DNA from 4 places in the Alteromonas lipotrueae genome. Region 3 is predicted to be linked to each of the others. Evidence: predicted binding sites of a transcription regulator. Region 3 holds the regulator's gene; each other region holds the start of a gene.
The links. Region 3 encodes FNR, which switches genes on or off when oxygen is low (the NO sensors DNR and NnrR bind a similar motif). Its sites were predicted from a motif close to TTGATCTAGATCAA; they were not measured.
Positions count from the first base shown of each region.

Region 1: a site for FNR is predicted at 1,490-1,503, ahead of atpD (F0F1 ATP synthase subunit beta). Genes of this name have one in related genera too.
Region 2: a site for FNR is predicted at 1,870-1,883, ahead of KYS23_RS12815 (cytochrome ubiquinol oxidase subunit I). Genes of this name have one in related genera too.
Region 4: a site for FNR is predicted at 3,052-3,065, ahead of KYS23_RS09610 (PRC-barrel domain-containing protein). Genes of this name have one in related genera too.

Region 1 covers NZ_JAESDJ010000004.1:340,979-344,921, reverse strand. The annotation lists gene atpD (F0F1 ATP synthase subunit beta) at 1-1,391, opposite strand, end outside; gene KYS23_RS08395 (YceK/YidQ family lipoprotein) at 1,788-2,114, shown strand; gene KYS23_RS08390 (hypothetical protein) at 2,250-2,459, shown strand; gene KYS23_RS08385 (hypothetical protein) at 2,732-3,034, shown strand; gene KYS23_RS08380 (hypothetical protein) at 3,152-3,436, shown strand; gene KYS23_RS08375 (MFS transporter) at 3,565-3,943, opposite strand, start outside.
Region 2 covers NZ_JAESDJ010000008.1:144,098-148,040, reverse strand. The annotation lists gene KYS23_RS12825 (sigma-54 interaction domain-containing protein) at 1-845, opposite strand, end outside; gene KYS23_RS12820 (Tll0287-like domain-containing protein) at 1,058-1,675, shown strand; gene KYS23_RS12815 (cytochrome ubiquinol oxidase subunit I) at 2,088-3,668, shown strand; gene cydB (cytochrome d ubiquinol oxidase subunit II) at 3,665-3,943, shown strand, end outside.
Region 3 covers NZ_JAESDJ010000004.1:106,627-110,569, reverse strand. The annotation lists gene KYS23_RS07465 (sulfite exporter TauE/SafE family protein) at 1-615, shown strand, start outside; gene fnr (fumarate/nitrate reduction transcriptional regulator Fnr) at 665-1,405, shown strand; gene uspE (universal stress protein UspE) at 1,503-2,426, shown strand; gene ttcA (tRNA 2-thiocytidine(32) synthetase TtcA) at 2,607-3,548, shown strand; gene KYS23_RS07445 (patatin-like phospholipase family protein) at 3,549-3,943, shown strand, end outside.
Region 4 covers NZ_JAESDJ010000005.1:251,414-255,356, forward strand. The annotation lists gene KYS23_RS09590 (exopolysaccharide biosynthesis protein) at 1-140, shown strand, start outside; gene KYS23_RS09595 (LysR family transcriptional regulator) at 213-1,148, opposite strand; gene KYS23_RS09600 (rhodanese-like domain-containing protein) at 1,222-1,572, opposite strand; gene KYS23_RS09605 (ArsR/SmtB family transcription factor) at 1,760-2,101, shown strand; gene KYS23_RS09610 (PRC-barrel domain-containing protein) at 2,142-2,885, opposite strand; gene KYS23_RS09615 (MaoP family protein) at 3,152-3,511, opposite strand; gene KYS23_RS09620 (hypothetical protein) at 3,901-3,943, shown strand, end outside.

The DNA.
Region 1 (3,943 bases), 230 kb from region 3:
TCATCTGATGCTGTTTTAGGTGCTTTATGACCGCTAATCGCGTCATTAATATCGCCAATCATGTACAACGCGCTTTCGGGATGCTCGTCAAATTCACCGCTTAAAATGCGTTCGCAACCTTCTAATGCTTGTTCGATAGTCACGAACTTTCCTTTCATGCCAGTAAATTGCTCGGTAGTGAAAAATGGTTGAGTAAAAAAGCGCTCTAATCGACGGGCTCTTGCCACAACATTTCGATCTCTTTTAGATAACTGTTCTAACCCCAACATGGCAATGATGTCTTTTAATTCATTGTATTGGGCAAGAATATGACGAACCTGTTGTGCTATTTGATAATGTCTATCACCAACCACATTAGGCGTAGCTAGTTTTGAACTTGACTGCAACGGATCGACGGCAGGATAAAAGCCTTCACTAGCGCGTTTGCGTGATAGTACTAAGGTTGCTGATAGGTGAGAAAAAGTATGCACCGCTGCTGGATCGGTAAAGTCATCAGCAGGTACATAGACTGCTTGAATAGACGTAATGGCACCGTTTTGTGTATTGGCGATACGTTCTTCTAAACTTGATAATTCAGTGCCGAGGGTGGGTTGGTAACCCATTCGTGATGGCATTTGGCCCATTAGGCCAGACACTTCAGAACCCGCTTGAATAAATCGAAATATGTTGTCGATGAGTAATAGCACATCTTTCTTTTCGTCATCACGAAAGTACTCAGCCATGGTTAGCGCGCTGTGACCTATTCTAAAGCGGCTTCCAGGAGGTTCGTTCATTTGCCCGAATAGCATAACCATGTTGTCTAACACTCCAGCCTGTTTCATCTCGCGATAAAGCTCTTCACCTTCTCTGCAGCGTTCGCCTATACCGCAAAATATACTTACGCCTTGTTGGTGGCTTACCATGTTGTGGATCATTTCGGTGAGCAAAACGGTTTTGCCCACGCCAGCGCCACCAAATAGGCCCGCTTTTCCGCCTCGCTCAAGCGGACACAGAACATCAACGATTTTTATGCCGGTTTCAAATATCTGTAGCTGGCTGGAAATACTAACAAGGGGAGGAGGGGATTGATGAACGCTGCGCCGCTCTGTGTTATTAATAAAGGGTTTGCCATCAATAGCTTCACCAAACACATTGAACATTCTGGTGAGTATTGAAGGACCAACGGGCACTTTTAGCGGGCCTTGTGAACTTTTTACTAACATACCGCGAGCTAAGCCCTGGGTAGGCGTTAGCGCAATAGTGCGTACCTTTTCTGCCGAGAGTTGAGAAACCACTTCTAACGTTATTTTACCGTCATTAGCGTAAATGATGGTGTGGATGTCTGGCAGTTGATTAGTAAAACGGATATCAACAATACTCCCTCTTACCGCCACAATAACGCCAACATGCATCGCATCTATTTGTTCTTTGGTTGAATGTGTCACTTGATGCTCGCTCAATAAAAGATGCTATCACACCAATAGAATACGCCGTTTATTTATTGAACAATTTGACCTTTATCAAACATTTTGAATGTTTGATTTAAATACATAACAGTTTAATGATTAAACTGCATCGGATTTGAATATGAACTCCAGGCAGTGATAACATTAAAAAATGAATATGACTCATGCCTTTGTCGTGAATTTTAGTCGGGTATCTTAATCGGGTATTGGGCCGGGCAATGATACCCCTCATTGCCGTTCGCTAAGGTGACCGGTGATTAATGGTGCCGGTGATTAATGGAACGTTTGATGAAATCAGCATTAGTTTGATAATGCTTACTTAATAAATGGAATTAGTACTATATGAAAGTTTTACCTCTCGCCATCTTATCTTTAGCATGTTGCTCTTGTGCCACTGTGAAAACAATTTCTCCTGACAACAACCATGTTCAAATTGAACATCAAGGTAAGAAAAGTTACTGCGAAGAAATACCTCGTGTATATAGCGGTTTTTCATACAATGTATGTTTGTTAAACGGTGAACCAAGCCGACGTGAAAATATCGGTTCTACGTTTGGGAATGTCCCTTTCTTTGTTATTGATGCCGCGTTTTCTATTGTGGCTGACACTATTGTTATTCCATACACCGCAGTACAACAGATAGACAAAGGCAGCATTAACGTTAACTAAACTACACTTTCACTCGCTTCTTTATCATTTAGCTCCTCGTGTAAAAATACTCAACTTTACGTAAAGGCGATGGTAAGACGACCATCGCCTCCGCTAAGGTTGATTTTACTAAGATGATAAAATGGAACGCTTGTTATGAATATTAATGTGACATTGTTAGGGCAAGTTATTGTTGCCTTTGCTTTACTCATGGCTGCGCTTGGCTATTACTTAGGAAAACGAAAAACCCAATCGCCTATTCTTACCGCTGTCGTAGCTTTCTTTGCTGCACTCGTGCCGCCGTTAGCAATTATATTGCTAATCGTACTGGTACTAAAAAACGATGTGCAAACGTCAAAAACATAACCTTGGATTAACGAAGCATGCCCGCTAAAGCTTTCGTTTAGCGCATTTTTGTAGCATCAACTTATACGTTCATTTCTGAGCTTCTAGGTTACGCCTAGAAAGACTACACCTAGAAAGACACGCAACATATCTCGTTACACCTCACTCTTTGTCAGCAAAGCAGTTATTGCTTATGCTGCTCTTAAGCTAAATGCAGCGGGCGTGTCGCTTTCAATTCACCTAGAAGCATCTATAAGCGGCTCAAACTGCGTCACATACACGTGGGAATGATGATGGAAGAAGTTATTGTAGGGGAAGTAGCCAAAGGTCTCTTCAGGGCAGCTGGTTACCTAATTATTGAATTGTTTTTTTGGACAGTTTGCTATTGGGTAGGTTGGCCTATTTGCAAAGCGGTCACGTTTGGCGGATACCCAAAACAAAATAATCTACGGCGCTCAGAAAGTGAGAACGGACGGGAAAGTGAAGGCCGAAATTTTGGTGGCCGTAGTAGTAATCAGCACAGTAATGCATGGTGTGCATTGGTGGGTCTTGCCGTCGTTGTATCAGCTTTCTTGTTCATAATAACCCACTTTTAATAGCCAACAGTTATGCCAGTTACCGTGAATTAGGTATTTATTAGTAAATAACCTGCGACATTGAACAGGTTACATGTAATGCTTTGAACATTAGAACAATGACCTACCAGAGCTATTATGAATTTAGATAAATCGACAAAACGCATTGCTAAAAGGGTAAAGAAAGGATTTCAAGGCTACCCACAAATTACTTTAACGTATTATGGCGAAACGCCTGATTGTGCAAACGAAGTAGTGATGGGATTTATTGCCGAAGAAGGCGTTGCGCCACAAGAGCAGAAGTTTGCCAGCAAGACTGACGCAAGAACCGATGAAACTATTCAAACTACATTACTTAAAGTTATTGAACGGGCCGACGCAAAAACGGTAACAGAAGCCGAAGAGATTGTGGTCAGAAAATAGCGCATGTTTAGCAGCGCTGTTGTTTATCAAGAGCCTTACATAGACGTTAGTAAAACGATTTAAGTAGAAAGTTACCAATAGAAGTGACCAGTAGAAAGTAGTGAGCCCAGTTAATGCCATAGCCTGTTTTAATGGCGTGTTTTAAATTTTAGCGTGAAGAAAAACACCAACAAATAACAGCTGAACGAAAACCAGTAGGGCAGCGAGGCATCTATAGCGTAAAGATATGAGCCTAAAAGCGGGCCTACTGCGAACCCCAAAGGTGGGCAGGCGCCAGCGATGCCTGCTACAGCACCTTGTTCATCTGATGATACCGCTACCGATACCCCAGCCATAAAACCCGGCCCCGCTATGCCTAACCCCAAACCCAATACGCACATGGCTGACATAAATTGAAGTTTAGTTTCACCAGAAGCTAAGATAGCAAACGCTATCATCATGATGGGCATTGAGAGCCGTAATAAGGTGAAAGGGCGAAGCTTTAATCGAGGAATAACCAGCATTTGA
Region 2 (3,943 bases), on a different contig from region 3:
ATTCGGTAGTAGAGGTCTTGTCTAAATTCACCTTTTTCCACCAAGGACTTTAAGTCTTTATGGGTAGCGCATACTAAACGGAAATCGGCTTTTTTAACTTGAACGCTTCCAACTGGGCGGTAGGTTTGAGTTTCAAGCAGCCGCAGTAACTTCACTTGCATGGTAAGAGGAACATCGCCAATTTCGTCAAAAAACAGCGTTCCACCTTGGGCGGCATCAACCAACCCCTTCTTGTTCGATTGCGCGCCTGTAAAAGCACCTTTCTCGTAGCCGAATAACTCCGATTCAAAAAGCGAATCAGCTAACCCAGTACACTCTATTACTACAAAAGGTTTTTCGGCGCGGTGGCTACTGGTATGCAGGGCATGAGAAACCAGCTCTTTACCTGTACCCGTTTCACCTTGAAGCAACACGGCTATATCGGATTTTGCGGCCCGATTAATTTTATTCAGCATCGCTTTAAAGGCGGCAGACTCACCTATCATTTTACCCTTAGTCGGGTAATTTGAGGCGAACGCGAGTTTATCTAATATTTCTAAGTAACCAAGCAGGTCGCCGTTAGCATCGTGAACCGGTCGCATGAGAATATCACAGTAGCTTTGACCGCTTTTTGTGGTGTGAATGTGAACCACACTTGCAGTGCGGCCGGTTTCTTTGCATTGTTGAATAGGGCAACTTTCACCGCATTGATCACAAGGCTTGGTATTACCGTGTGACACCTTAAAGCACTGGCTATCTCCCGGAATAATATCCACAGGATAGGTATTACGATAAGGCTGATTAACCGCTTCTATTACATATTGATGATTGATGAAAATAGCGGGTTTATCGATGGCGTCTATCATGGCTTGAACAATCGAGATATTCATGTAACAGCTTCACCTAGCAATACGGGCTGGGTATGCATGACGTATGCACACAATTCGAACCCACAAGATAACTAATCTAGGTTTAAGGTATCACATTGGCACGCGCCTTGTAGGTCTGTTGATGAACAAGTGTGTAACTTCAAACCCAACATATGTAGGTGGGTAACTCTCCGGTACGAGGAAAAAAAATGAAAATGACATTAACGGTTGGTGTAATAGGTGGATTACTTTTGTCAACTGGGCTGTCGGCCAAAACTCTGCAGCCGCAAGACAGCTTAGCGACACAACAGGAAACGGAAGCCGTCATACTAGCAGGACCCGAAGGCAAGTTAAATCAAGCACGTACCAATGCTAAAGCATTGGGTGGTGCTTTAAAAGCACGGCTGCAACAAGCGATAGCTAAGGGCGGTTTAGAAGAAGGTGTAGAAGCATGTTATGTGGCCGCTGGGCCTATCGCGCAAGCACTCAAGAAGGATGGTTGGACCGTGGGGCGCACCGCGCTGCGGGTGCGTAATCAAGACAACCAACCAGATGGATGGGAAGAAACCCAATTGCACGAGTTTGCAGATGCCTTATCTAAGCAATTGCCTATGCCGTTAGAGGCATCACGTTGGAATGAGGAAACCGGTGAATTACGCTATATGTCAGCGATTGTTACGGGGCAAGTGTGTACGGCTTGTCATGGCAATAACGTGGATCCTGCGGTGTTAGGTATTATTAGGGAAAAATACCCTGAAGACACCGCAACGGGCTTTGCGCCAGGAAGTTTAAGAGGTGCTTTTACACTTACCTATTCACCCGAATAGCCTTTTCTTTTTTCAAGGAAATGCAACGTGTCTTTACCGGCATCCGTTAACGGCACGCCATGCATTTTTTCCTGCATTCCCCACCTTTCCTGTAAACGCCCCACTCTCAAACCTTTCCGCTACTGCTCATATCACTTTTTTGTGTCAAAAATGGCACTGATTGACATTTTTGGCGCATTCTCCTCTCATCTTGTTTGAGGTGGATCAAGGCGGTAAATCCAACTTGATGGAATAATTGCGCCGCATGGTAGGGAATACAGGTGGTGATGGGCAATCGTGCCATAGCTGGCGCAAAGCTTGCTAAACCTCCTTCAGAAGTACAAGTCTTACGGTGCGGCCTTATTTTTAAGGTTATTGATTTAAAAGAATTTTAGCGGCTTGCCGTACTGTTTTTTAACTAGGGAGAAAACCCATGAGCGATACGTTAGTCGAGCTATCGCGGTGGCAATTTGCGCTAACTGCGATGTTCCACTTTATATTTGTGCCCTTAACCTTAGGGTTGAGTTTCATGCTTGCCATTATGGAATCCGTTTATGTAATGACAGGCAAAGAAATTTACAAACAAATGACTCAGTTTTGGGGCAAGTTGTTTGGTATTAACTTCGCCATTGGTGTGGCTACCGGGCTCACTATGGAGTTCCAATTCGGAATGAATTGGTCATACTATTCTCACTATGTTGGGGATATTTTTGGGGCACCGCTGGCTATTGAAGGTCTGATGGCGTTCTTCCTAGAATCTACTTTTGTTGGGCTGTTCTTCTTCGGCTGGGATAAAATGTCAAAGGGAAGGCATTTAATGACCACTTGGTTAGTGGCTATTGGCTCTAACTTCTCAGCACTATGGATCCTCATTGCCAACGGCTGGATGCAATACCCTATAGGGGCTGAATTCAATTTTGAAGCCATGCGCATGGAAATGACAAGCTTTGCTGAGGTTATCTTTAACCCGGTAGCACAAGTTAAGTTTGTGCATACTGTTTCAGCTGGTTACGTAACGGGGGCCATGTTTGTATTGGCTATTTCGAGTTACTACTTACTAAACCATAAGCATATTGCCTTCGCTCGACGTTCCTTTGCCATTGCTGCGAGTTTTGGCTTAGCGGCTACCTTGTCAGTTATTGTGCTTGGTGACGAAAGTGGCTACGAATTAGGAGAAGTGCAAAAAGTAAAATTGGCAGCGGTTGAAGCGGAATATGAGACCCATCCAGCACCTGCGCCTTTTACTGTATTTGGTATTCCTAATGATGACAAAGAAGAAACCGAATACGCACTTCAAATTCCTTGGGCGATGGGCATTATTGCTACTCGTTCACTTACTGAGGAAGTTAAAGGCTTAAAAGACATTAAAGCAGAAAACCGCTTACGTATTCTTGATGGTATTAAAGCGTACGGTTTGCTCGATAGTGTTCGAGATGGAACGGCTTCAGCAGAAGAACTCGCGCTGTTTGAGGCACACAAAGATAATATGGGTTACGCCATGTTGTTAGAGCCATTTACGGACGATGTAACACAGCCTTCTGAAGCAGCCTTACAAAAAGCAGTGGATTACAGTATTCCTCAAGTTGCCCCCTTATTTTGGAGTTTCCGCTTAATGGTGGCATCAGGCTTTATTATGTTAGCTGTGTTCTTAGCTGCCTTCTACTACAGCACCCAACATAAAATTACGCAGCCTCGCTGGTTATTAAAAGCTTCATTGTATAGCTTGCCGCTTCCTTGGGTGGCGTGTGAAGCCGGTTGGTTTGTGGCTGAGTTTGGTCGCCAGCCTTGGTCTATTGCAGAGATTTTACCGGTGCATGCGTCAACGTCTAATTTGTCTATCTCTGACATTGTCACTACGTTAGTCGCTTACTCAGCGTTTTACACTGTGATGTTCATTGTTGCCTTCTACTTAATGAAGAAATTTGCCAAAAAAGGGCCAGTGCCCCCTGAAGATAACCATAGTGATGAAGATGACGATTTAATCGACTTTGATGCAAAAGGAGCAAACGCATGATTGATTATGAATTTCTTCGCGTAGCCTGGTGGTGCCTTATTGGTGTGTTGTTGATTGGTTTCGCAGTAACCGATGGGTTCGATTTAGGTGTAGGTTCATTGCTGACCATTATTGGTAAAACAGACAAAGAACGTCGCGTAATGATTAATACCATTGGGCCGCATTGGGATGGAAACCAAGTGTGGTTCATTACGGCTGGTGGTGCCATTTTTGCAGCATGGCCGATGATTTATGCTACTGCTTTTTCTGGCTTTTACTTAGCCCTAGCACTAACG
Region 3 (3,943 bases):
GGCGGAGTGCATTGTGTTGGCATGTGTGGCGGTATTGTTGCGGCACTACGCACGGTAACGCCAAGTAATGAACCTGCTTTACCCTACACCCTTGCCTATAATTTTGGCCGTATCCTCAGCTACACATTAGCCGGTGCTATTACAGGCGCTGTCGGCCAAATGGCAACCGAATTTGTGCCTATCGCTAAACCCGTTTTATCTTTGATTAGTGGCGTTATGCTGGTGCTTTTAGCGTGTTATTTGGGAAAGTGGTGGCAAGGCTTGAATTATATTGAAGCTATGGGGCGCGGGTTATTTAAAGCTATTCAGCCCTTATCTAAACGATTTCTTCCATTCAAAAGCCCGGTTTATGCACTACCCTATGGTTTTATATGGGGCTGGCTTCCCTGCGGGTTGGTCTATTCCACGTTAACGTGGTCATTAGCATCAGGCTCGGCCGTTGACGGCGCTGCCATTATGCTATTTTTTGGGTTAGGTACTCTGCCCACTTTGCTGGCGGCAAGCGCAGGTAGTCAGTACCTAATAGCCGGTTTCAGGCACCCCGTGGTAAGACAATGCTTTTCTGGAATATTGGCTATTTACGCTCTCTTTTTAATTTATGCAGCAATTTCATAAACAAAAGAGTAAGATTATATTAAGTCGACCCTATTTATAGTTTGAACTTATGAGCAAAGGAAGCCAATTCTCAATTCATTGTCAAAATTGCAGTTTCAGCCACTTGTGTTTACCCGTTGCGCTAAACAAGACTGAGATTGAATCTTTAGATGATATTATTGAGCGAAAGAAACCCCTTCACAAGAGTGATTTGCTGGTAAAGTCGGGAGATACATTTAACTCTCTTTACGCAGTACGCACGGGCTCTTTTAAGTCTTTCGTCACCAATTCAGATGGTGAAGAGCAGATTACAGGTTTTCACTTCCCTGGCGATATTATCGGCTTCGATGCATTACGGGAAAACAAGCACCAAAGCTATGCCCAGGCATTAGAAACCGCCATGGTGTGCGAATTACCGTATGAGACGCTTGATGAGATGTCGGTTCAATTTCCGAAGTTAAGACATCAAATAATGAGTTTCATGAGTGCGGAAATTAAACAAGATCATGACCTCATGATGTTGCTTAATAAGCGCTCAGCGGAAGAACGTCTATTGTATTTCCTCTCTCAGCTTTCTCAACGTTTCGAAGAACGTGGATTTTCAAATAAAGAATTTCACCTAACCATGACCCGAAATGAAATTGGGAACTATCTTGGTCTAACTATTGAAACCATTAGCCGCTTATTAAGCCGTTTTCAAAAAGAAAATATTATCCAAGTGGACGGTAAACTCATCACTATTTTAGATTTTGATGAGATGTCACAACGTTTAACGTCTGTGGTTGCACCTAATATCGCCTGTAATAGCTAATCTTCAAAGCTTTTGATCTAAAACAAGTTACGTAATAGCAAATAGGTATTACACTTAAATTGTAGCAACCAAAAATCTAAAAATGTTTGGAGGGGTTATGATTAAGTATGAACGTATTTTAGCGGTCATTGAAGCCGATAGAGATACCCAACCTGCGCTTAGCCGTGCATATGAACTTGCCAAAAAGACAGGTGCCTCTGTCACCGCCATGCTGGTGGTTTACGACTTATCTTACGATATGACAACCATGCTTAGCCCTGATGATCGTGAAGCTATGCGCGATGCGGTCACTAAGGAACATGCGGGTTGGTTACGGAAAATCCTTAGCGATTTAGGGTTTGAAAAAACCGATATTGTTGTTGAGTGGAATAACCGTGCCTTTGAAGCTGTTGTGCATTACGTAATAGATAACAATATAGACTTGGTTGTAAAAGCAACCAAGCGCCATGACGATTTAGCCTCCGTTATTTTTACTCCTACAGACTGGCATCTCCTTAGAAAATGCCCCTCCCCCGTATTGTTGGTTAAAGAACATGAATGGCCTGAAAACGGCGAAATTATTGCGGCGGTAAATGTAGGCAGTGAAGACGACGAACATGCGCTACTCAACGACAAAATCACAGTTATTGCTAACGATTATGCCGCATTACTCAGCGGCAACGTAAATTTGGTTAACAGCTACCCTGCTACACCGCTTAATATTGCTATTGAAGTTCCTGAGTTCGACCCAGACACATACAACAACGCGGTAAAGCATCATCACGAACTCGAGATGAACACACACAGCGAAAAGTATGCTATCGATAGCGAGCGCTGTTATGTGAAAGAGGGGCTTCCTGAAAAAGTCATTCCAAGAATAGCCAAAGATATCGATGCCGAACTTGTGATCATTGGTACCGTTGGCAGAGTAGGTATTTCCGCGGCCCTTATAGGTAACACGGCTGAACATGTTATTGATGAACTTGTGTGTGATGTACTGGCAATAAAACCAGACGGCTTTATTTCGCCCCTTTCACGGTAATTCAAACGTGTTTGTACACAGCCTGTCGGCACTGTTTGCTAGCACCGCTCTATAGTCTTTTGCGCTATTGTTTTTTGCTAGCGGCTAGTGCCGACAAGATACAAAAAATCTTAACCTCGCACATTCAATTTTACCTGATTACTGTATAATGGTTTTTTTCGCAGTAACCAAGCTATTGATATGACCAGTGCAGGCACAAACCGTGCAGACGCCTCGTTAACCGCGTCTCAAAACAAACAAAAATACAGCTTTAACAAGCTACAAAAGCGACTTCGTCGAAATGTAGGCAAAGCGATTGCTGATTTCGGCATGATTGAACATAACGATAAAGTGATGGTGTGTTTGTCCGGAGGAAAAGACAGTTACACCATGCTTGATATTCTTATGTTTTTAAAACGCATCGCGCCAATTCATTTTGACATTATTGCGGTTAACCTAGATCAAAAGCAGCCAGGATTTCCAGAACATGTACTTCCTGAATACCTTGAGAGTGTAGGTGTTGAATACAAAATTGTAGAAGAAGATACTTACTCTATTGTTATGGACAAAGTGCCTGAAGGTAAAACCACGTGTTCGCTTTGTTCACGATTACGTCGGGGCATTTTATACAACACGGCCAAAAAATTAGGCGCCACTAAAATTGCGCTTGGCCACCACCGTGACGACATGCTAGAAACCTTCTTTTTGAACATGTTCCATGGCGGTAAGCTTAAATCAATGCCGCCAAAGCTGGTTAGCGACAATGGTGAACACATTGTGATCAGGCCCCTTGCCTATTGTACCGAGAAAGACATTCAGCGTTATTCTGATGCCGTAGAATTTCCTATTATTCCTTGCAACTTGTGCGGTTCTCAAGAGAATTTACAGCGTCAGAACGTTAAGGCCATGCTACAAGATTGGGATCGTCGTTTTCCTGGACGTATTGAGTCTATGTTTAGTGCGCTTCAAAATGTAGCACCATCGCATTTGGTCGATCAGAATTTGCACGACTTTAAAGGTATATCTACGCAGAACGGCCCAGTTGAAGACGGTGATATTGGTTTCGATCCTCCCACCTTCGCGTCGCCAAGTGAGCCTTCTGACGACACGGTTCACGTTATCAATTTGATGGAATCAAACTAAATGAAAATTGGTCTAGCATTAGGTGCGGGTGCCGCAAGAGGTTGGACCCACATTGGTATTATTCAAGCGTTAGAAAAGCTGGGTATTAAAATTGACGTCGTCGCAGGTTGCTCTATTGGTGCCTATGTCGGTGCAGCCTACGCTAGTGGCAAGTTAGAAGGCCTTAAAGAATGGTCTTGTTCTTTGTCAGATTGGCAGGTACTCGCCTTGATGGGTGTTGGCTTACGCAGAGGCGGCATTGCTAGTGGGCAAAAAGTGTTTGATAAACTTGCCAGTGAATTTTGTGCCCCAACCTACGAAGCAATGGAAAAACCGTTCGCCTCGGTGGCTACCGATTTGTACACGGGCCGTGAAGTGGTTTTCAGTTCAGGCGAAATTGGTAACACCATTCAAGC
Region 4 (3,943 bases), on a different contig from region 3:
GGTTAATACCGGCGTTTGCAGTATTGATTATGGCTATAGGTATGGCAACAGATGACGGTGCGGTAGCACTATTTGGATTGTCCATTGCCCTATTTGGCTTTTTGTATGGGGGCCAACAATTAGCGCTAGGTATTGGATAGGCGAACTCAGCTTTCAATTACAGAACAAAAAATTAAGTATAATTCGGCGCTAACAGGTTGCCACTGCTTAAGCTACCGCTGTAAAGACTCTACGCATTGTTCAAGCATGCCATCAGCAGAAGGAAGCTGCATCGATTGGTATCGAAGTTCACCGATAAAGCTTCTCGCTGCGGGCCCTAGACCATCGCCATCTTCGAATGTGAGATAAAGCATAGCGCGGCGTAAACCGCTGCTGCTATCAAGAGGTAGTGGCAGCAATAGCCCTTCTTCTAATTCTTTTTTAATGATAGCGATAGGTAACCAAGCAAATCCAAGTCCTTGAGAAATCATATCTACTGACGTTCTAATGTGGCTAACCGTCCAGCGTTGCTCAGCGCCAAGCCAACCTGCATCAACTTTACGTTCAGCCGATGAATCCCTTACTACAATTTGACGATGCGACTTCAAATCTTCTAGTGTTAACGCACGGTCGAGAGCGTGCAAAGGATGATCGACATGCGCTACAGCGGCAAAGTCTATCTCGCATAAATCTTCACTGAATCCGCCGGGGTAGGGGAAAGGTGAAATCGCGATATCGACATTGCCACTATCAAGCAAGGAGTTAGCGCCGCTTAACACGGTTTCTTCAATCTCGATACGTAGAAGAGGAAATTCTTCAGACACTTTGCTCAATACATTATAAAGTAAGTCTGATGGGAAAATGATATCAACAGCGATGCGAAGAAGGGTTTCGGTTCCCGCTTGTAAGCTAGCCGCTACAGCTTCTAACTTCTGAGCTTCATTTAATACAAACGCCGCTCGCCGATACATTAACTCGCCTTGAGGAGAGAGTTTTACTTTACGCCCACTGTTTTCAAACAGCACAACGCCAATGGCGTTTTCTAACTTTTGAACTGCGTGATGCACACTAGATTGGCTCTTGTGCACTAATGCGGCAGCTTGATTGAAGCCTCCCGCATCAACCACTGCCTTAAACATGCGCCACTGTTCTAACGTAGATTTTAACATCCGCGAGCTCTAATCGATTATTCTGTCACAGTATAGCGCGGTTATACCACAAGCGGCCAGAGGCTGTCAGCGCTTATGCGTCGGTGGCTTGCTTAATATCGCTAATTGAACACGTTACCACGCTCACGTTGTCATACCCCATGTTCATTAGCTGTTCGGCAGCTAACTTAGCACGAATGCCTGAGGCGCAATGAATATAGATTGGAAATTTGGCATCTTTACATTTTTCGATAACTTTCATCTCAAGTACGCCACGAGGAATATTTAACGCAGCTTCTACAGGGCTAGAAGCTGCCTCTGCGGGTTCACGAACATCTAGTAATAACCCATGATTAGAAGATATTTCCTGCATTGCTTCTTTAGCCGTTATACAACGAATGGGGAAAGGGATATTGGCGATTCTAGTACTGATATCAATTAACATTGAGGCACCTTGAAGAATAATAATAAGTTTACTATATAAGGAATGCGCTATATTTTCTACCTTCTGCTTTTATTATATTTTTATAAAAAAGTGACATTGAGTTTTGGCGTTCACCGCTATAGTAGTATACTTTAGTATAAGGTGGCAGGGTGGTAGCCTGTTTACGTAACTTTATAAGTGAGTTGTTATGACTGATAATTTAGCCGTTGATGATTTATCTGTGAATATGAGCGAAATGGCTCAATATACAATGGAAGCTGAGCTTTATCTTAAGCAGTTGGCAAATAAAACCCGTTTAATGGTGTTGTGTTCTTTAATGGACAAAGAGTTATCTGTTACTCAAATGTTAGACCATGTAGACGTTTCACAGCCAGTAATTTCACAGCATCTAGCACTATTAAGAGAATCTAAAATGGTGGCCACACGCCGAGACGGACAAACCATTTATTATCGATTGGCCGATGAAAGGGTGAAGCAAACCATAGGCTTGCTCCACAAGTTCTTTTGCGCTCAGAACGACTTAACTTAACTGATAGTTAATCGCTCTTGTTCGAATTGTACTCGTCCAGCTAGACAAGTTTAGCGTTTGCCACCAATGCCTCTACATATGCAGCGTCACTCAATTTATCAAGGTCAACTTCCGGTCTAGCCATCAATCCCTCGTGGGTTAGGTCGACAGAGACATTGTGAGAAGACCAATCAATTTTCCTGATGTCAGAGGGCAGTACTGCAAGCTTTTTACCACCAGGAAGCCAGTTATTTGTATCAACCACTAACAACTGAATCTGCCACCCCTCAGTATCAAACACGAAATCGCTAATATGTCCTACATTATCATCTTGGGTTGCCACTTCGTAACCACTGACTTCTCCGCAAGCCCGTAAGTGATTTTCAGGTTTATTTTCTAGTTCTTCTTTACCCATGGCCGTTAACTCAGGATCGGCTAGTTGATTGGGATGAGCGAAATCGCCCCAAGCGCCAGGGCCTATCCAGTAATAACCATAACCAAAGTAACGAAATAATGTTTCTTCAAATTCTCTTGAAACAGGTTTATGTTCGTCAATTGATGGGCTGTTTTTAAGCGTGTCTGCAGTCATGGAAACATCCACGGTTTCTTCTTCTTGATCCAAGCGTGTGACCGAAATAGGTGATATCACCACTTTCCTGCTAAGGGGAAGCCATGTATTCGTATCGGCAACCACATACCTCACGACGAAATCTTTATCGTCAAACAATATATCTCGTACGCCGCCTATGTCCTTATCGGTAGCATGAATTGAAAAATGTTTAATCTGTTTATATGACACAATCATCGCTGCGCCTCCTTTGCCTTGTGGCTTGGGTAATTCATTAGATATTGTTCTACTATTTTTCAACAGCGTGGTTTGCGTAAAATAGCAATTTCACAATGCTAAGTTATTAATATAGAACCATCTGTTTGAACATTACAAATATGCAAAGATTTGTTCGAGCGCAATCTAGATATGGATCAACAAAGTGGGGAATAACGGGGCATATCACAAATAAAATCAACCAGCCCGATTGGCACCAAGCTGGTTGAGGCGATGTTGAGTTGTAATTAGGCTACATCGAATGCTTCATCACTGTAATCTTCATCGTAATCAGATTGGTTACTCGCGGCGCTGCTATGCAGTGTATAGAAATGTTTCTTGCCTCGAGACAAGCGTACATACTTGCCCCAAGTGCGCTCAACAGTATTGTCAGCTTCCACTTTACCATTAATAAAGTCTAGAAAATGGCGCTCATCATCCGTCTCTGGTGCTAACTCTCCACATTCCAGTGCCAGCAGGGTTTTTCCATAACCGGTTAGTATATCTGCCTCACCAATACTGAAATCGCCAGATTTTCGAAAGCCATAAGGAAATTTTTGTCTATCTATAAAAGGTTTTTGAGAAACGCGGATTGATAAATTTTTCATGGTTGTACCCAGCATTGAGTTGTCTTCAAGCGAACTTTTAAGACAAAAGAATCAGAACATAAAACAAAACATTTTTTCCTTATCAATAAAAAATTTTGTTGGAAAATATAAAGTGTAAATATGTACGAGTTTGTGGGGTGTAAAAAAGTGTGTGTGTGTAAAGATTTTTTCTTTTAATTTTATATAAGGTTATGAATATAATGTAATTTTGCTGTTTTTTTGATTCAGCATTGAAGAGGTGCCTGGGCGTAGGTGAATTGAGGGGATAATGCGAAATACGTGAGCGAAACCCACTATAAAAAATTATTGTCGCAACGATGATAAAAATTCGTTTTCTATTTTTGGTGCCAAGACAATAATGACGAAGTGGCAATAACCTAGAGATAGACATGAGTAAAGACTATCGTTACCAAAGTGAAGAATTGGACTCGG